4 regions of the Companilactobacillus farciminis KCTC 3681 genome follow, and region 2 is predicted to be linked to each of the others. Evidence: predicted binding sites of a transcription regulator. Region 2 holds the regulator's gene; each other region holds the start of a gene.
The links. The regulator NrdR, encoded in region 2, represses ribonucleotide reductase genes. The targets are predictions, from matches to a motif close to ACACNATATATNGTGT.

Region 1: a site for NrdR is predicted at 1,914-1,929, ahead of pnuC (nicotinamide riboside transporter PnuC). Genes of this name have one in related genera too.
Region 3: a site for NrdR is predicted at 1,947-1,962, ahead of LF20184_RS04045 (deoxynucleoside kinase). Genes of this name have one in related genera too.
Region 4: a site for NrdR is predicted at 2,508-2,523, ahead of nrdD (anaerobic ribonucleoside-triphosphate reductase). Genes of this name have one in related genera too.

What each region holds. Positions count from the first base shown of each region.
Region 1 is NZ_CP017702.1:1,185,950-1,190,061, forward strand. It holds gene LF20184_RS05870 (HD domain-containing protein) at 1-622, opposite strand, end outside; gene LF20184_RS05875 (peroxiredoxin) at 738-1,301, shown strand; gene pnuC (nicotinamide riboside transporter PnuC) at 2,179-2,928, shown strand; gene LF20184_RS05885 (alpha/beta hydrolase) at 2,998-3,912, shown strand; gene LF20184_RS05890 (YxeA family protein) at 3,957-4,112, opposite strand, start outside.
Region 2 is NZ_CP017702.1:1,038,981-1,043,092, reverse strand. It holds gene dnaI (primosomal protein DnaI) at 1-669, opposite strand, end outside; gene LF20184_RS05100 (DnaD domain protein) at 671-2,023, opposite strand; gene nrdR (transcriptional regulator NrdR) at 2,035-2,508, opposite strand; gene coaE (dephospho-CoA kinase) at 2,530-3,123, opposite strand; gene mutM (bifunctional DNA-formamidopyrimidine glycosylase/DNA-(apurinic or apyrimidinic site) lyase) at 3,120-3,947, opposite strand; gene polA (DNA polymerase I) at 3,956-4,112, opposite strand, start outside.
Region 3 is NZ_CP017702.1:858,333-862,444, reverse strand. It holds gene LF20184_RS04055 (glycosyltransferase family 4 protein) at 1-495, opposite strand, end outside; gene LF20184_RS04050 (QueT transporter family protein) at 574-1,068, opposite strand; gene LF20184_RS04045 (deoxynucleoside kinase) at 1,195-1,839, opposite strand; gene LF20184_RS04040 (LPXTG cell wall anchor domain-containing protein) at 2,102-4,112, shown strand, end outside.
Region 4 is NZ_CP017702.1:929,236-933,347, forward strand. It holds gene LF20184_RS04465 (aspartate-semialdehyde dehydrogenase) at 1-955, shown strand, start outside; gene LF20184_RS04470 (hypothetical protein) at 1,056-2,363, shown strand; gene nrdD (anaerobic ribonucleoside-triphosphate reductase) at 2,624-4,112, shown strand, end outside.

The DNA.
Region 1 (4,112 bases), 150 kb from region 2:
CGAGAAAATCAAGCATGTATTGATGGCGTCTCTCGGCAATTTTTTTGGCTGTTGGGGTATTCATCATACCAGTTAATTTCAATAATTTCTCGTAAAAGTGATTGATGATCGTTTCATCAGATAAATTACGGTATTCTTTTTTATCCATCTTTTCACGCGGTAAAATTTCTGGGTCATAAATCGTTTCCGAATTTGCGCCACCATAATAAATTGCTCGAGTGATTCCAATTGCACCGATTGCATCTAGTCGATCAGCATCTTGAACAATCTGTCCTGCAAGAGATAGTTTGGGTGGATTCTTGCTCAAAGATTTACTGAAGGATAGGTTGTGGGTAATATATAGTATTTCGTCGATCTGTTCAGGTGTGAAATCAGTATCTTTTAAGAATTGGCGAATCTCAGTCTCAAGTTTTGCAGGATCTTTGACGAGTTTGTCATCGGCCACATCATGTAGGTAGGCGGCTGATAAAGTAATAACTGGATCAGCAGCTTCCGTCTTTAATAATTTCTGGACTGTTTTGATGACCCTTTGAATGTGGTCGAAATTGTGTCCAGTGGAGTCATTTTTCATCTTATTGTAAGAGAATTCTTTTACTTTTATAAGTTGATCTTGGTTGGTCATGTCCTCATCCCTCGTTATCAGAATAGTTCTATTGTCACACAAAAGGGCTTTTGTTTAAAATAAAAAAATTATTTGTTATTATATATATGTTTAAACAAAGTCTAGGAGGCAAAATATGAACTATATTAATAAAGAAATTCCTGATTTTACTGTTAATGCTTATCAAAAAGGGGAGTTGAAGACTTTTAACAAGTCGGATCTACTCGGTAAATGGTCAATCCTTTTCTTTTATCCAGCCGATTTTTCATTTGTTTGTCCAACTGAATTGAGTGATTTACAAGATTCTTATGAAGATTTCAAAGCTGCTAATGCGGAGATTTATTCATGTTCAGTCGACAGTCAATTTTCGCACATGTCTTGGGCTGAAACGACCGATACGATTGGAAAAATCCAATATCCAATGTTGTCAGACCAAAAGCATCAATTGACTGACTTCTTTAATATTTTAGATGAACAAAGTGGTCAAGCTTATCGTGGCGTCTTCATCATTGATCCTAAAGGTCTCATCAAGTCGTACACAATCAATGCTATGGGGATTGGTCGTAATGCTCGTGAAATTTTGAGAACTTTGCAAGCAGCTCAATTCGTTGAAGCACACGGCGATAATGTTTGCCCAGCTAATTGGCATCCTGGGGAAGAAACAATCAAACCTAGTGGCGACTTAGTTGGTAAAATTTAAAAACAATTTATTGAATCTACGTGTCTAAATGGTTCTTTCTCAAGTTAGGTTGGCGCTAGATGTCGTCGTCCGTTCTGCTTTGTGGATGCTGGAACGTACTGGGCGCAACTTGAAGCTAATTCCAGAACTGGGAATCATCTCCAAGATTGACCTTTCACTAAGCAATAAATTACTAAGTGAAATTTCAGTACTGAGCATCCACAAAGCCGCCACTCCCGACTGGAAAACGTCTTTTATTATTTATTTCAAGTAAATCAAAATAGCATCAATTCAGATATAGTCGATTTGCGATAATTAACTATTTACCTGAATTGATGCTTATTTGTTTGATGATAAAAAATGTAGAACCATTATCTAGTCCGGAATAGCAAAGAAAATTGGCTCAGTAGTGAATTATTCTTAGCAACTTGTTGCTTAGAATAAGGTCGAGTTTTGAGATTTTGCGCACTTGGTTTATGCAAAAGCTCAAAATCGTGCCCACTACGTTCCAGCCAAATTTTCTTTGCTATGGAGGACGGCAATATTACAACTAACCGAAGTTAAGAAGGAACCTCTAAATGGCATGTAGTTTTTTTGTTATAACGATAAAACCACTAAAGCTCTAGACCGTTATAACAAGATATAGTGTTACAAAAGGATGGAAATCAATATCTTGTATCAAATGATAAATTACTATCGCACCAACAAAGGTAAACGCTTTACATCGATATGGCTTCATTACACCGAACATTTCGGCTCGCATTTTAGTTTCGATTGGTGGTATGATTTTAGCTGTCGTTAAATTTGTATTTGAATATAAATACAGTTTGAGGGATAAATTAATTTGATTGATTTTGGTTATCAAATAATCGATTTCAGTCTAAGAGGAGATTGAACCATGAGCATTTTCAACCCAAGATGGTATGTTGAACAAATGAAACATTGGAGTTTCAGAAGTTACATGCTATTAATGTTTGGTCTAGGGGCCATCACTGCATCAACACTTTCACACCAAATCACAGGTATCGCTATTTGGACTTGGTTGGCTGGTACGCTTGGTTTTACTTGTACCGTTGCAATTACTAATGCTAAGCCTTTAAACGGTGTCTTAGGACTAGTTTCAGCACTTATTTATATTTTTGTTGCTATCAACGCTAAGAACTTTTCTGACGTTGTTCTACAATTGAGTTACATTGTCTTGTTGGATATTCCAGTTTTGATCAGTCCACAATGGGCTAAAGACGCTGAAAAGCATATCCACGGACTAACAGCTAAGAAATGGTTGTTAACAGCTGTTTTCTTCTTTGTTGTTTGGGGTCTATTGTACTTGATGGATACTAACTTGTTCATCAGTCCTCGTCCTATCATTGACTCAGTTTCAGCTGCTATCGGATTTACAGGTGCCTTGTTGTGTACTTTGCGTTTCCGTGAACAATATTATTTCTGGACAGTTCAAGGAGTTATGTCAATCATTCTTTGGGGTGTTACTGCAACTCAAGGTGACGCCAGTCCAGTTCTATTCTTGACATACATTATGTACTTCATGAATGATATGATTGCCTTCTTCGATTCACACATCCACTGGTTCCACAGCAATGCTAATGAGAACCGCGCTCGTGACGAAAAGTTAGCTCGCGAACAAGCATAAATAATATTTGCAATTAATTTGTAAAATAGCTTATGATTATTGAGCAACAAATTATAAGTGGGTAGATTTATGCGAGTAAAAAAATATGTTAAAGTTATTCTTTCTATTGCAATTGGGGTTGCATTAGTAGCTGATATCGGTGGTAGTGGTTATTTATTCCATTACGCCTTCAGTAAAAATGGTTATAGCAGTAAACCACAAGGACCACTGTCAAAAGATGATAAATGGTTTGTGAATTCTAAGGCTGAGATTTGGCAACAGACTTCAAAAGATAAATTGAAGTTGAAGGCTAGATTTTTACCAGCAGAAAAGAAAACTGCTAAAACTGTCGTTGTGATCCACGGTTATGGTACGGGCAGCAGTTACATGGGTGACTATGCCAAAATGTTTCATGATGCGGGTTACAACGTTTTAGCACCAGACAATCGTTCCTTCGGGATGAGTCAAGGAAAATATGTCGGTTATGGTTGGAAAGACCGTGACGACATCGTGAACTGGATCAAGCAGATTAATCAAAAATTTGGTCAGAAATCAGAGATTGGTTTGTTTGGAGTCAGTATGGGAGCAGCAACAGTAATGTACACTTTGGGAAAACATCCTCAAAATGTGAAATTTGCGATTGCTGATTGTGGATATTCCACTATCTCAGGGGAGTTGAACTATCAAATTAAAGATATGTTTGGCTTACCAAGTTTTCCACTCGTACCAACGGCTAGTTTGTATGGCGATGCTCTAGCTGGCTATAATTTTTATCAAGCTAGTACCAAGGACACTCTGAAAAAGAGTAAAGTTCCTCTGTACATCATTCACGGCTCAAAGGACAAATTCGTTCCGACCGAGAATGCTTATAAGAATTATCGCTATGCTAAAGGTCCAAAGAAACTCTGGATAGTTAAAGGAGCAGGACACGCCGAAGCTAAAAAGGTTGCCGGTCAAAAATACGTTACTAATACGATCGACTTTGCTAAAGAGTACTTTAAATAAAAAAAGGTAAGTAAAATGGTTTTTAACCGATTTTACTTACCTTTTTATTTGTTTATAGCGTCGAGTGATTTAGTTGGTACTTCATTCTTTTGAACTTTTTCCCATGACAAAACTCGACCTCGTTTTTCATTATAAGTGATTTTGATAAAGTTATCTGGTTTGATTGGACGACCGATAGCACTGTTGAACTTTAAGAGTTT
Region 2 (4,112 bases):
TGCCCCAATATCATCTAACATCAAGATCTCAGCACCTTTGATTTTATTCACTTTAGCCAAGACGCTATTAGTTCCAATTGAATTCTTCATTTCAACGGCAAAGGTCGGAAAATGCATCATCGTCGTATGAACATCATTTTTAAATAATTCATTGGCGATTGCACCTAACAAATAAGTTTTGCCAACACCAAAATCTCCTGCTAAGTACAACCCTGGCACAAATCCGTCATGATTCAAATAGTTGTCGATGAAGTCTAAAGCTTTGCCGAGCGCATCTTGGCGACCACTGCCACCATAATCGTCCAACTTAGCATTTCTAATATCAGATGGCATATCCATCAAAACAAATCCCGTTTCATATTGATTGCGTTTTTCTTTGTTCTTAGTTCTTTCATTGGGATAATAAGCTACTTCAATATTGTGATTATTGACGATCAATTTAGGATAATAGCCTTTAGACAATTCGCTGGCATGATTCTTATTATTATAAAATTCATAAATACTAGCAGCACTCGTGGAAAGAGCGTTGGGATTAATTGAATCGCTATTTTCCTTGAGAAACTTCTGTACGTCAGGATCTTTTAAGGCACCATTAAGTAAACGGCGGTAATCCTCCGTTAAATTTTTTGAATTTAAATATTCTGCCAGTCTGTTTCCTAAATTTTCCATGTTATTTATCCTTATTTCTTAATCGTTTTAATCTATCCTGCAACTGAACCCCATTATCTTGTTGTTTATTTGTAGGAATTTTAGCTTTAACTTTAGACCAATCGGTTGCTTGTTCGACTTTACGGTTTTTATTGTTATAACGCCGTTTGCCACGAGGACGATTTTGGAAATCAGTAATTCGTTGCAGTGCTTGCTCTGGCGTTTTAACACCGTTTTGTGTCCAGTCATTTGCCACAGTCTCTAAAAATGGTGTCGATAAAACTGATGAGCTTTGTAAAATATAATAAACCATAATATTTATAACAGAAGATGGCAAATATGCCTTCATTGCCATATCTCGCAAAGCATTTGCCTCAACTTTACCAACAAAGCCACCACTCTTTTGCTTTTGAGCAGCCAAAAAGTCCGCTGGAGTTAATTTCTTAGCTTGTTGCAAAATCAATTGATCTGAACGATTAAAGTTATGTGTCTCATCGTCTTTAGTTTCAACCATTTCTGGTTGTTGACGTGCAGATATATTAGCGTTCTTCTCGAATCGGTCCTGAATAGACTTTTTCAAGCGATCGGGATCAATTTTATTATTGACGATATCGCAAGTTTTACCGATAAATTCAATAATCGTCATTTCATCGATACCATAAAATGCATGTAAATTGATTATTAAATCTTGATTTTCCAATAAATTATCTGGACTGATCTTAAATGACTGCTCGATTCGATCAGAAATCAGTTCCCAATCAAGCGGTTGAATGTCATTCTCATTCAAAGCTGGCTTCTGCTTCTTAGTCTTCGAGAATTCACTTCGAATATTTTCAACATCAGTCGGCGTATTGATCAAATCATCATTGTTTAATTTGAAAACTTCCAAAAAGTCTTTGGTGATCTCATCGGAATTTTGCAAAATCATCTCCGAATGACTATATTTATCAGCCAATAAACGATATCTTTTATCACCAATTTGTTCATATAGAAAAATACTCAACAAATCATCTCTAAAAAAGTCATCTGGTGATAGAGGTTCAAACAATTGATAGACATAGTAAGGTCCTATATCATCTTTTTTTCTAAAAGTTCGGATCAATCCCAAAGCTTCACACTTGATTCGTGCTTCATAAAATCTCTTGATATCAATTCCCAATAAACTGAACAATTCAGCATGTGGCTTACGCTGCGTGATCAATTCTTTATTAGGTAATTTTTCCCACAACAAAAGATACAGACTGAAAGATTCTGTACCCAAAATTGGTAAATATAAATCTGTCAAAACGTGACGGTCTTCATCATTGAGATGACCGTTAGGCAGGCACCAATATCCCACTAAAGGCGTAAACTTATCGGATGCATTATTAGACACAAGCCCACCTCTTATTTCTTATCAATTTTTTTGCCGTTCGCCATCATTTCCTGAACTTCTTTCATGAAACTATTCATATCTTTAAATTCACGATAAACGCTGGCAAAACGAATATAAGTGACATCGTCAACTTTGGCTAAAATTTTCATGACGTGTTCACCAATCAATTGTGAGCGTACTTCACTCTCACCAGTTGATCTAATTTCATTTTCAACTTTATCAACGATTCCATTCATTTGATCCATCGTAACCGGACGTTTTTCGGCTGCACGTACGATTCCTCGCAATAACTTCTCACGACTGAATTCTTCACGATTACCATTTTTCTTAATTACTAATAATGGTGCCTTTTCTAGTCTTTCAAATGTTGTAAATCTAGTGCCGCAAAACTCGCATTCACGACGTCTTCTAATAGCACGACCTTCATCACTAGGACGACTGTCGATTACTTTTGATGAATCATGATGACAATGTGGACAAATCAAAATTCTAACCTCTTTTCCAAATCAAAGTTGCGATATCAACTTATCGAACTCATCTGCTAAATGCGTCAAATCGCCTGAATTATCAATCACAAAATCAGCTCGATCTCTTTTCTCTGACATCGACATTTGTGAATTGATACGATCTAGGGCAACTTCCTTGGTCAAATTATTTCTATTCATTAAACGTTTTAACTGTACTTTTTCATTAACATAAATAGTTATTATACCGTCAAAATACGGTTGATATCCACCTTCAAACAATAAAGGAATCTCAAAAATAGAAATAGTCTGCTCATCTGATGCTTTAGTATCGGCGATTATTTTTAAAATTCTTTTCTTGATCAAAGGTCGAGTGATATTATTCAAATTTTGTAGCTGCTCACTGTCTGAAAAAACAATTCCCGCTAATTTTTGGCGATTTAATGTCTGGTCAGAATTCAATACCTCTTGACCAAATTTTTCAACTATTTGTTTTAATCCGACACTGCCCACTTCAACGACTTGACGCGCAATTTGGTCAGCATCATAAACTTTGCAGCCATAAGTTTTAAAAAAATCTAGGATGGTTGACTTTCCAGCCGCAATTCCACCAGTTAATCCGTATATTTTACTCATTTGATTACTTGACACTTCGGACAAAAATGCGTACCACGACCACCAACTTTGATTTTTTCGATCTCAGTCTCGCATCTTGGACAAGGTGTCCCCTCTTTACCATAAACTTTCAAACTATTTTGCATATTACCTTTGTGACCGTTGGCGTCAATGTATGAACGAACCGTTGAACCACCAGCTTGAATGGCTTGTCTCATCTCTTCATTGGACGCTTCAATAATCTTTTGAATGTCTTTATCAGTCAGATGATTAGCCGACGTTTCTGGATGAATCTTCACCTTCCACAAAACCTCATCAACATAAATATTTCCCAAACCACTCATCACTGATTGATCCAACAGAACGGTCTTGATATCTTTACGATGACGTATAATTCTAGGCTTCAAATTTTCAAAAGTAAAGTCTTTTGATAAAGGCTCCGGTCCAAGCTTTTGAATCGACTTGTTATTGCTTAAATCATCAGTATTCCACAACTGCATTCGGCCAAATTTTCGAACATCATTATAAATCAATTTTTCGCCATTATCTAATGTAAAGATTGCATGAGAATGCTTATCAATGGCACTAGGATCGTTAGAGATCTTATAACGTCCTTCCATTCTTAAATGACTGATAATTGTATAGCCATTATCCAAATGTATCAATAAGAACTTAGCACGACGTCCAATATCAGTGACTGTTGCTCCGGTTACGAATTCGACGAACTGGTCGACATCCCCAGTAATCAAATTTTGATAACGGATTTCGACATGAGTTATTTTTCTACCTTTGACCTGATCAATCAAGCCACGTCTGACTGTTTCTACTTCTGGCATTTCTGGCATTTTATCACCTATTTCGCTTCATACCAAGTTTTGCCGTGAGCAGTTTCCACTTTCAAAGGAACATCGAGTTTGACTGCTGAATCCATCACACTTGGCACTAATTTTTCAAGGGTTGCAATTTCTGATTTCGGTGCTTCAAAAATCATTTCATCGTGTACTTGCAAC
Region 3 (4,112 bases), 180 kb from region 2:
ATCCATTGTCTCTTTAACTTGCTTACTAGGAGCAACGACCCCCGAAGCGTTCTTTAAAAACAATCGTGTCATTTGCTTAACATGATATGGCTTTAACAAGTGTCCGTTCAATACATAATGTAAGTAGTCTTCATACATTGTGTGATATGTGTGAACAAATGGAATTTTGAGTTGTTTTGCAACAAATTTACCCATCATACCTAACGAGAATTCTGTCTGCGTGTGAATGATATCTAATTTTAATTCTTTAGCTAAATCGACTGCGTGAAACATCCCTCGAATGGCGATTCTTCTATCAGTAAAAGAAATAAAAGGAACACTAGCCAAACGGAAAATATTTGGCTCAATCGTATTCTTAGGAACATTAGGATCAGTCGTCGTAAAAATATACACCGAATGACCTTTACGCTCCAAATCACTCTTCAAGGTTTGGATCGATGTAGCTACCCCACTAACTTGAGGGAAGTATGTATCGGTAAAAATTCCGATATTCATATAAACACATCTCCTCACAATACTTTATAAAGTAGATTATAACAAAAAAATGGAGGAATCACTTCCCCCACCTACGTCTTACCTTATTAATTTACTGAAACTTTGATTCTGCATCAAGAAATAGAATACTACTGCACCGATTGCGACTACGACCAACTCACCAAAGCCGACCGTGACGAAGTTAAGCCAAAATGGCAACTTCAAAATAAAATAAAGCTCTGCTCCAACAATAATTCCATTGACCACGGCACAGACAACCGGAACTGCCCATAAAAATTTGTTATCAGCAGGAATTCTAGTAATAATTAGACAAGCAATTGCAGTTGCTAAAGTTCCTAAGATCAAATCAGCTACCCCTAACGAAGCACTGAAAATATTAGAAACAAAACATCCCACGATCAACGACCAACTATACTTATGATTAAAAAATGGCAATAACATCAAAATCTCGGAAACACGGAATTGAATTTGACCATAAGAAAATGCTGAAATTCCTGGAGCAATCGTCACAGCTACGTACAAAGCTGCAATCAATGCTAATTGTGTAATATCTCTTGTTTTTAAATTACTCAAAGTAAAACCTCCACTGTTTTAATTTCATAGCAGGTTACCAGTGCAAACTGCCTTTAATAGGGTATCTTATTTTGGCTATACTAGCAAGCAACAAAAAAGCCCAGGAATCATCCCAGGCAAAATTTATTAATCTAAAGTACCACGAACACGTAATTGTTCATCAATCAAATCAAGAACCTTTTGACGGTCTTCAGGATTTTCAACGAAGTCATACTTGTCGCCGTCAATCTTCATCTTAGGACTGTAATCATAGTCATCATACCAACCATCGTAACGTGAAAGTAAGTTGTGGTAGTATTCTGGCAATGTTGGATCTTGTTCTGGTTGTTCATATGAACGTCCACGTTTTTCGATACGGTGAATCATTGTGTCATATGAAATATCCAAGTGAACTAACAAGTCTGGAGCTTTCTTAGCAGCAGCGTATGGTAGTTCTTGCATCATGTTAGCTAACAACTCATCATAAACCTTTACTTCTTGTGGTGTAGCACGTCCCATATCAGCATTCATATGGAAGAATAGTGAATCTTCGTAAATTGAACGGTCCAAAACGTTATTGTCTTGTACCATAGCTTTCTTGATTGATTCAAAACGCTTGTTTAAGAAATAAATTTGTAGCAAGAAGGCATACTTCTTAGGGTCTTTATAAAATAGTGGCAAAACTGGGTTATTATCAACTTGTTCATAGAAAGCCTCTGTTCCTAAATGTTCTGATAACACCGTAGCCAATGAACTCTTACCGGCTCCAATTGCGCCGCTCAATACGATCATCATTATTATCCTCCAATAAGTGAATTAAATTTATCTATAGTTTCTTAAAAAACAACATTCACTATAATATCACTTATATTCTAGATATTGTATAGATTTCTAAAATTTCACAAGATATGGTGTTAGTGAGAGCGGATAACTTCCTATTCATCAGGCTTTCACGGCTTAAAATTAATTTATTAATAATTTTCTTCACTACCCTGTTTTAAAGATATCATTTCTCTTATAATTAACTATGTAATCTATAGAAAGGGGAAAAGAAATGGGGAAAAAATTACGCACTTTTTTGGCTGCTTTTGTAGCTGCTCTGGGACTAGTTGTTTTAGTCTTTGCTAGTCATCCTTGCGATGCTCAAGCAGCTGAATACCAAACTAATGATTTATTGAGTGGTATATCGATAAATCAAAAGAATTATGATACTGCCAGTGATGTTGACTTAACACTTAGTTGGGATGCTACTGGCAAACAATTAAATAATGGCGATACATGGGAAATACAGTTCCCAGATACTTTAAGGGTTACCAAAGAAGAATCTATTCCGTTTTATGATGGTAGTACTTTAATTGGTACCGGAGTATTAGACCCAGTTTCTAATACTTTAAAAATAACTTTCAATGAGAATATTGAAGGTAAGGCGGATTTTAAAGGATCAATCAGCATTAAAACTGGTATCAAACCGGGTAAAGATGCTGTTGTAGGAAATAATGATGTTGTTATCGGAGATTATCATGACAATATGACAGTCATTTCATCAGATGCCGATTTTTCTAAAAAAGGAGTCATCGGTACTGACGAAAATGGTGATGCCATCATTACTTGGACGATTCTTGCTAATCGCAACAGTGCTGAAATGCCTAATCTAAAAATCATCGAAAACAACATTAATGATGATCAAACATTCATCAAGGGTTCAGTTAATGTTTATGAGGCTAGTTGGACATCGCCTGGTTATTATAAAAAGGGATATCAATTAAATAGTTCTGAATATACATACACTGAGGATGGTAATGGTTTTATCATCAACGGTCTTCCCAAAGATAATCAATTTTATGCTGTTACTTTCCAAACAAAAATCAATGATTCTGATAATACAACAAATGGTCATAAGTTCAAAAATCACGCTGACTTCACTTGGGGTAATGGCTCAAGTACCGGTACAAATATGGCAGCTGCTGACGGTAGTGTAACTGGTAACTCTAATTCTGGTAGTGGTAACGGTAATAATATCTTAGGTTCAGTTGTTTTGACTAAGACTAGTGCCGATGAGAATAATACTTTAATTCCTGGTGCCACTTACAGTCTTTATCAAAGAGATGCTGACAAAGATACTTTGATCCAATCAGATTTAGTAACTGATGCTAACGGTCAAATTACTGTTGATAAATTGCCAGCTGGTGACTATTACTTTGTTGAGACATCTACTCCAGATGGTTACCAACAAAATCCAAATGAAATTCCATTTACAATCACTGGTCAAACAACAATCGCTGTTCAAGTTGAGACTAAAGATGAACCTGTTGGCTCCAAAGAAGGTTCAATCATTATTCAAAAACTTGATGCTGCAACTGGTTATCGTTTAGCTGGTGCTGAATTCGACGTAATCGATGCTGATACTAACGAAGTAATCGGCCATATCACAACTGATCAACTAGGCTACGGTCACATGTACAACATCCCTTATGGAAATTATATTTTAAGAGAAACTAAAGCTCCTGATGGTTACATCTTGAATAATGAAGATATTACTTTCACTATCAATGACGAAACCCAAGCACCGGCAATCATTTCAATTGATAACGAAAAAGAAACTGGTGGCGATGGTAACTTTAGTGCCTCAATGATCAAATACGATGCCGATTTATTACACCAAGAAAAAGTCGGAGTCGCTGGTGCTGAATATACGCTTTACGACACTGATGGCACTGCATTAGGTGTTTTCCAAACTAATGATGAAGGTGTCATCAAAGTTGATAATCTAAACCCTGGTAGCTATTACTTCCTTGAAACTAAAGCTCCAGACGGATACGATATCAACCCCGAAAAGATTGAATTCACTATTACTGATAGTGACATTGAATTAGGTACGCTTGAAACTTCTGATCCTAAATTAACTGGCGGCTCCGGTGGTGGTGAAACACCCGGAACTGACGGTAACGGAAATGAAGGAAAAGATCCTGATCCAGACGAAAACGGCAATACTGAAAACCCTGATCCCGATGGTAATGGGAATGAAGGTAATGGTGATGGCGACAACAACGGTGGTGTAATTGTTG
Region 4 (4,112 bases), 110 kb from region 2:
ATTAGCATCAAGTCGTTCAGCAGGAAAGGTTTTACAATTTAAGGGCCAAGATGTGACCGTTGAAGAAGCCAAACCCGAATCATTCGATGGTGTCGATTTAGTTTTGGCATCAGCTGGTGGAGCAGTTTCCAAGAAATTTTTACCAGAAGCTGTCAAACGTGGCGCTGTTTGTGTTGATAATACTAGTGCTTTTAGAATGGAAGAAGATGTTCCATTGGTCGTTCCAGAAGTGAACGAAGCTGCACTTTATAATCATCACGGCATTATCGCCAATCCTAACTGTTCAACTATCCAAATGATGGTTGCACTAGAACCAATCAGAAAAGCTTTTGGTTTGAAGCAAATTATTGTTTCAACTTATCAAGCTGCCAGTGGTGCTGGTCAAAGTGCTCTAAACGAGTTGTATTCTGAAGCACAAGATTACTTAGATGGTAAAGACATGAAAGCCGACATTTTTCCAACGAAGGGCGATAAGGAGCATTATCCTTTAGCTTTCAACCTCTTACCACAAATCGATGTTTTGGAAGATAATCTTTATTCTCATGAAGAATGGAAGATGATCCATGAAACTAAGAAGATCATGTTAGGCGATATGAATTCACCTAAGATCAAAGTCACAGCAACTTGTGTCAGAGTGCCAGTGCCAATTAGCCATGGTGAATCAATTTATATTGAAGTTGAGGATAAGTCAGCTACAACTGAACAAATTCAACAATTGATCAAGGATGCCCCAGGAGCTGTCTTGCAAGATGATCCAAAGCATCAAGTTTATCCACAGCCTATCAATGCTGTAAATAGTCGTGATACTTTTGTTGGTCGTATTCGTCCAGATTTGGAAAATGATGGAGCTTTCAATATGTGGGTCGTTTCTGACAACTTATTGAAGGGTGCCGCTTGGAATACAGTTCAAATTGCTGAAAGACTAGTTGCCGACGATTTGGTTCGTGTAAAGTAAATAAAATCAATATGGGATGCAGAAATAAGCCTGCGTTCCATATTTTTTTTGCTATTTCTGTTAAAATGTTAGGAGACATTTAATTTCAGGTGAGAAAAAAATGAAGCGAATAATGAATGTATTTAATGAGGGCGTTTTAGACCTGTTGGCTAACGCTGGAGTTGCGATTCCGTATTTTTTCTGTTTGACGTTATATAACCAAAACAAAAATATTTTTGTCTTTGCGTTGCCATTTTTAATGCTCTATACTTTTAGAGCTTTGGGAATGCTATTGACGACTTTTATTACCTTGCCAGCTTCGACGATGCTATCGATGTCGAATCTGTTTGGTGTGATTGGCTCGCTTTGCATGCTAGGAGCTAGCAATCCAGTTTTTGGTATTATTGGTGGGGTGTTCTTAGGTCTAGCTTCTAGTTGGATCTGGCCATATTATTTGACGGTTCGTTCTCGTGGCAAGATGGATAAAGAATTTAAATTCAATCGAATGCACACTTTGTCGATGGTTTTGACGATTATCTTATTGTTGATTGTTGAACTAATTGCTACGAAGACTAAGTTGTTGAACTTGTCATTTATTTTGTTAGCTTTCTTATTCTTTACTGCGATGGTCGGTGGCATGAACGTTACGCACCGTTTGACCTTTTATCAAGGCTTAGAGAAGAAACCTAAGTTTAGAATCAATTCGTTTTTTAATTTGATCGTGTTAGCGAGTTTGGTCATGTTGTTATTCATCATTCGCTATACGCGTCTAAAAGAAGTTTCCAATACGATTGATTTAGCAATCAGCATTGCTGCTATCGTCTTGTTCTTGATCCTCGCATACTATCAATTAGGGGTTCATAAAAAGATGTTCCCAGTCAGTTTGGTTGCCATCAATCGTGGGGTGGTCATGAACTACGTAATGCTGTATGCCATCTTCGACAGTACGATTCGCTTCAAATTCAATACTTTGATGTTAGTTTATACGCTTTATCTGGTCGGTTTTGAATTAGGACCAGCTTTGTTGAAAAAACGTCAAAATTGGCGTTATCCTTTATTGTTGCTAGGTTTAGTTTTGGCATTGTTTAATTACACATACTTTGTTGGCTTGTTCTTATTAGCCGTATTTGTCGGAACCGATAATCGAATTTTGAATGACGCACTTTATACTGATCCTGATTTAGATTCCGAACGAGCTTTCTTGATCAAGTATCAGTTGTCTTGTGTTGGAAATGTATCGCAACAATTGATCTACATGACGACAATTTATTTCATCAGTTACTTTACTGATATTAATGCTTTAGGATTCTTCAATAACATTTCCAACGGCCCAACTAATTCGACGCTTTATGGAGTACATCTATTTATTACTGCTATCGTCTTTATTTATGCGGCAGTCACATTTTATTTTGCTCGTGAAAAAGAATGATTTGAATCATTACAACGCTATGAGATTTATTTTATTGAAAATAGTTGAGCATAGAGAAATTCAGTACTGTTAAGTAAATTTGAAAGTTATAACGGCTGTTTGTGAAGTCGTTTCAATGATATTTTTTAGAAAACAAAAATAAGACTACTATATATTGTATGCGTGTGTTATATAACACCTACATATGGTATTTGGTAGTCTTTTTTATTATTTAAAATTTTATAAAATGGTTGTATAGATTAAAGATTGGGGAGATATAAATGACCACGCAATTAACTCAATTGATAGAAATCCCAGTTGAAAAAAGAAGTGGCTTCAAGACTAAGTTTTATCCATATAAAATTGAATTTGTGCTAGATAAGTTGGACTTGTCTCGAGTTCAACAAGATAATTTGATTGAGAATTTTGTATCTGAATTCTTAACGGCTGATTTGATGACAACCAAACAAATTCGCCAGGTTATTACGGATAGTTTGATTGCTCAAAATTTGAATCAAGCTGCAAAATCTTATCAGGACTATTTTATAAGTGAACAGGAAAGATTTGCTCAAGCAACTAATGTGAAATTAAACATCGAGAAATTATTTAATCGCAATGAGCAAGTGGTGCATGAAAATGCCAATAAGGATAGCAATATCTTCAACACACAGCGTGATTTGGAGGCCGGTGTAGCAAGTAAAGCTTTAGGCTTAAAAATGTTGCCAGACATCGTAGCTAAGGCTCATTTGCGTGGCGATATCCATTGGCATGATTTGGACTATTCACCAGTGACGCCAGAGACTAATTGTTGTTTGATTGACTTTGATGAGATGTTAACTAATGGCTTTAAAATCGGTAATGCTTGGGTGTCTTCGCCCAAATCGATTCAAACGGCTACAGCGCAAATGTCACAGATCATCGCTAACGTTGCCTCGTTGCAATACGGTGGTTGTTCAGCTAATCGAATCGACCAATTACTGGCGCCTTATGCGAAGTTAAATTATCAAAAACACCTCAAGGATGCTCAAAAATGGATTGTCGAAGATAAGCAGATTGAATTTGCTAAAGAAAAGACGAAAAGAGACATTTACGACGCTATGCAAGCACTTGAATACGAAATCAATACTCTTTATTCATCGCAAGGCCAAACGCCGTTTACGACGATAAATTTCGGTTTAGGAACGAGTTGGATCGAACGTACTATTCAAAAATCGATTCTAGAAATTCGAATCAAGGGCTTAGGTAAGGAACATCGTACGGCAATTTTTCCTAAGCTGACGTTTACGATCAAACGAGGGTTGAATTTGAGTCCTGAAGATCCTAATTACGATATAAAGCAATTGGCCTTGGAATGTTCTACTAAGAGAATGTATCCAGATCTTTTGATGTATGACAAAATTGTTGAAATCACTGGCAGTTTTAAGACGCCGATGGGATGTCGTTCATTTTTACAAGGATGGCAAGATGAAAATGGTCGAGAAGTTAATTCGGGTCGGATGAATTTAGGCGTTGTAACGGTCAATTTACCACGAATTGCTTTGGAATCAAAAGGTGATATCAAGCTATTTTGGGAAATATTCGAAGAAAAAATGCAAATTTGCCATACTGCTTTAGAATATCGAATCAAGCGAACTAAAGAGGCGAAACCTGAGAATGCACCGTTACTGTATATGTATGGTGCCTTTGGCAAACGTCTAAAAAAAGATGATTCAGTGGACGAATTATTCAAGAATGGTCGAGCAACAGTATCGTTAGGATACATTGGCTTGT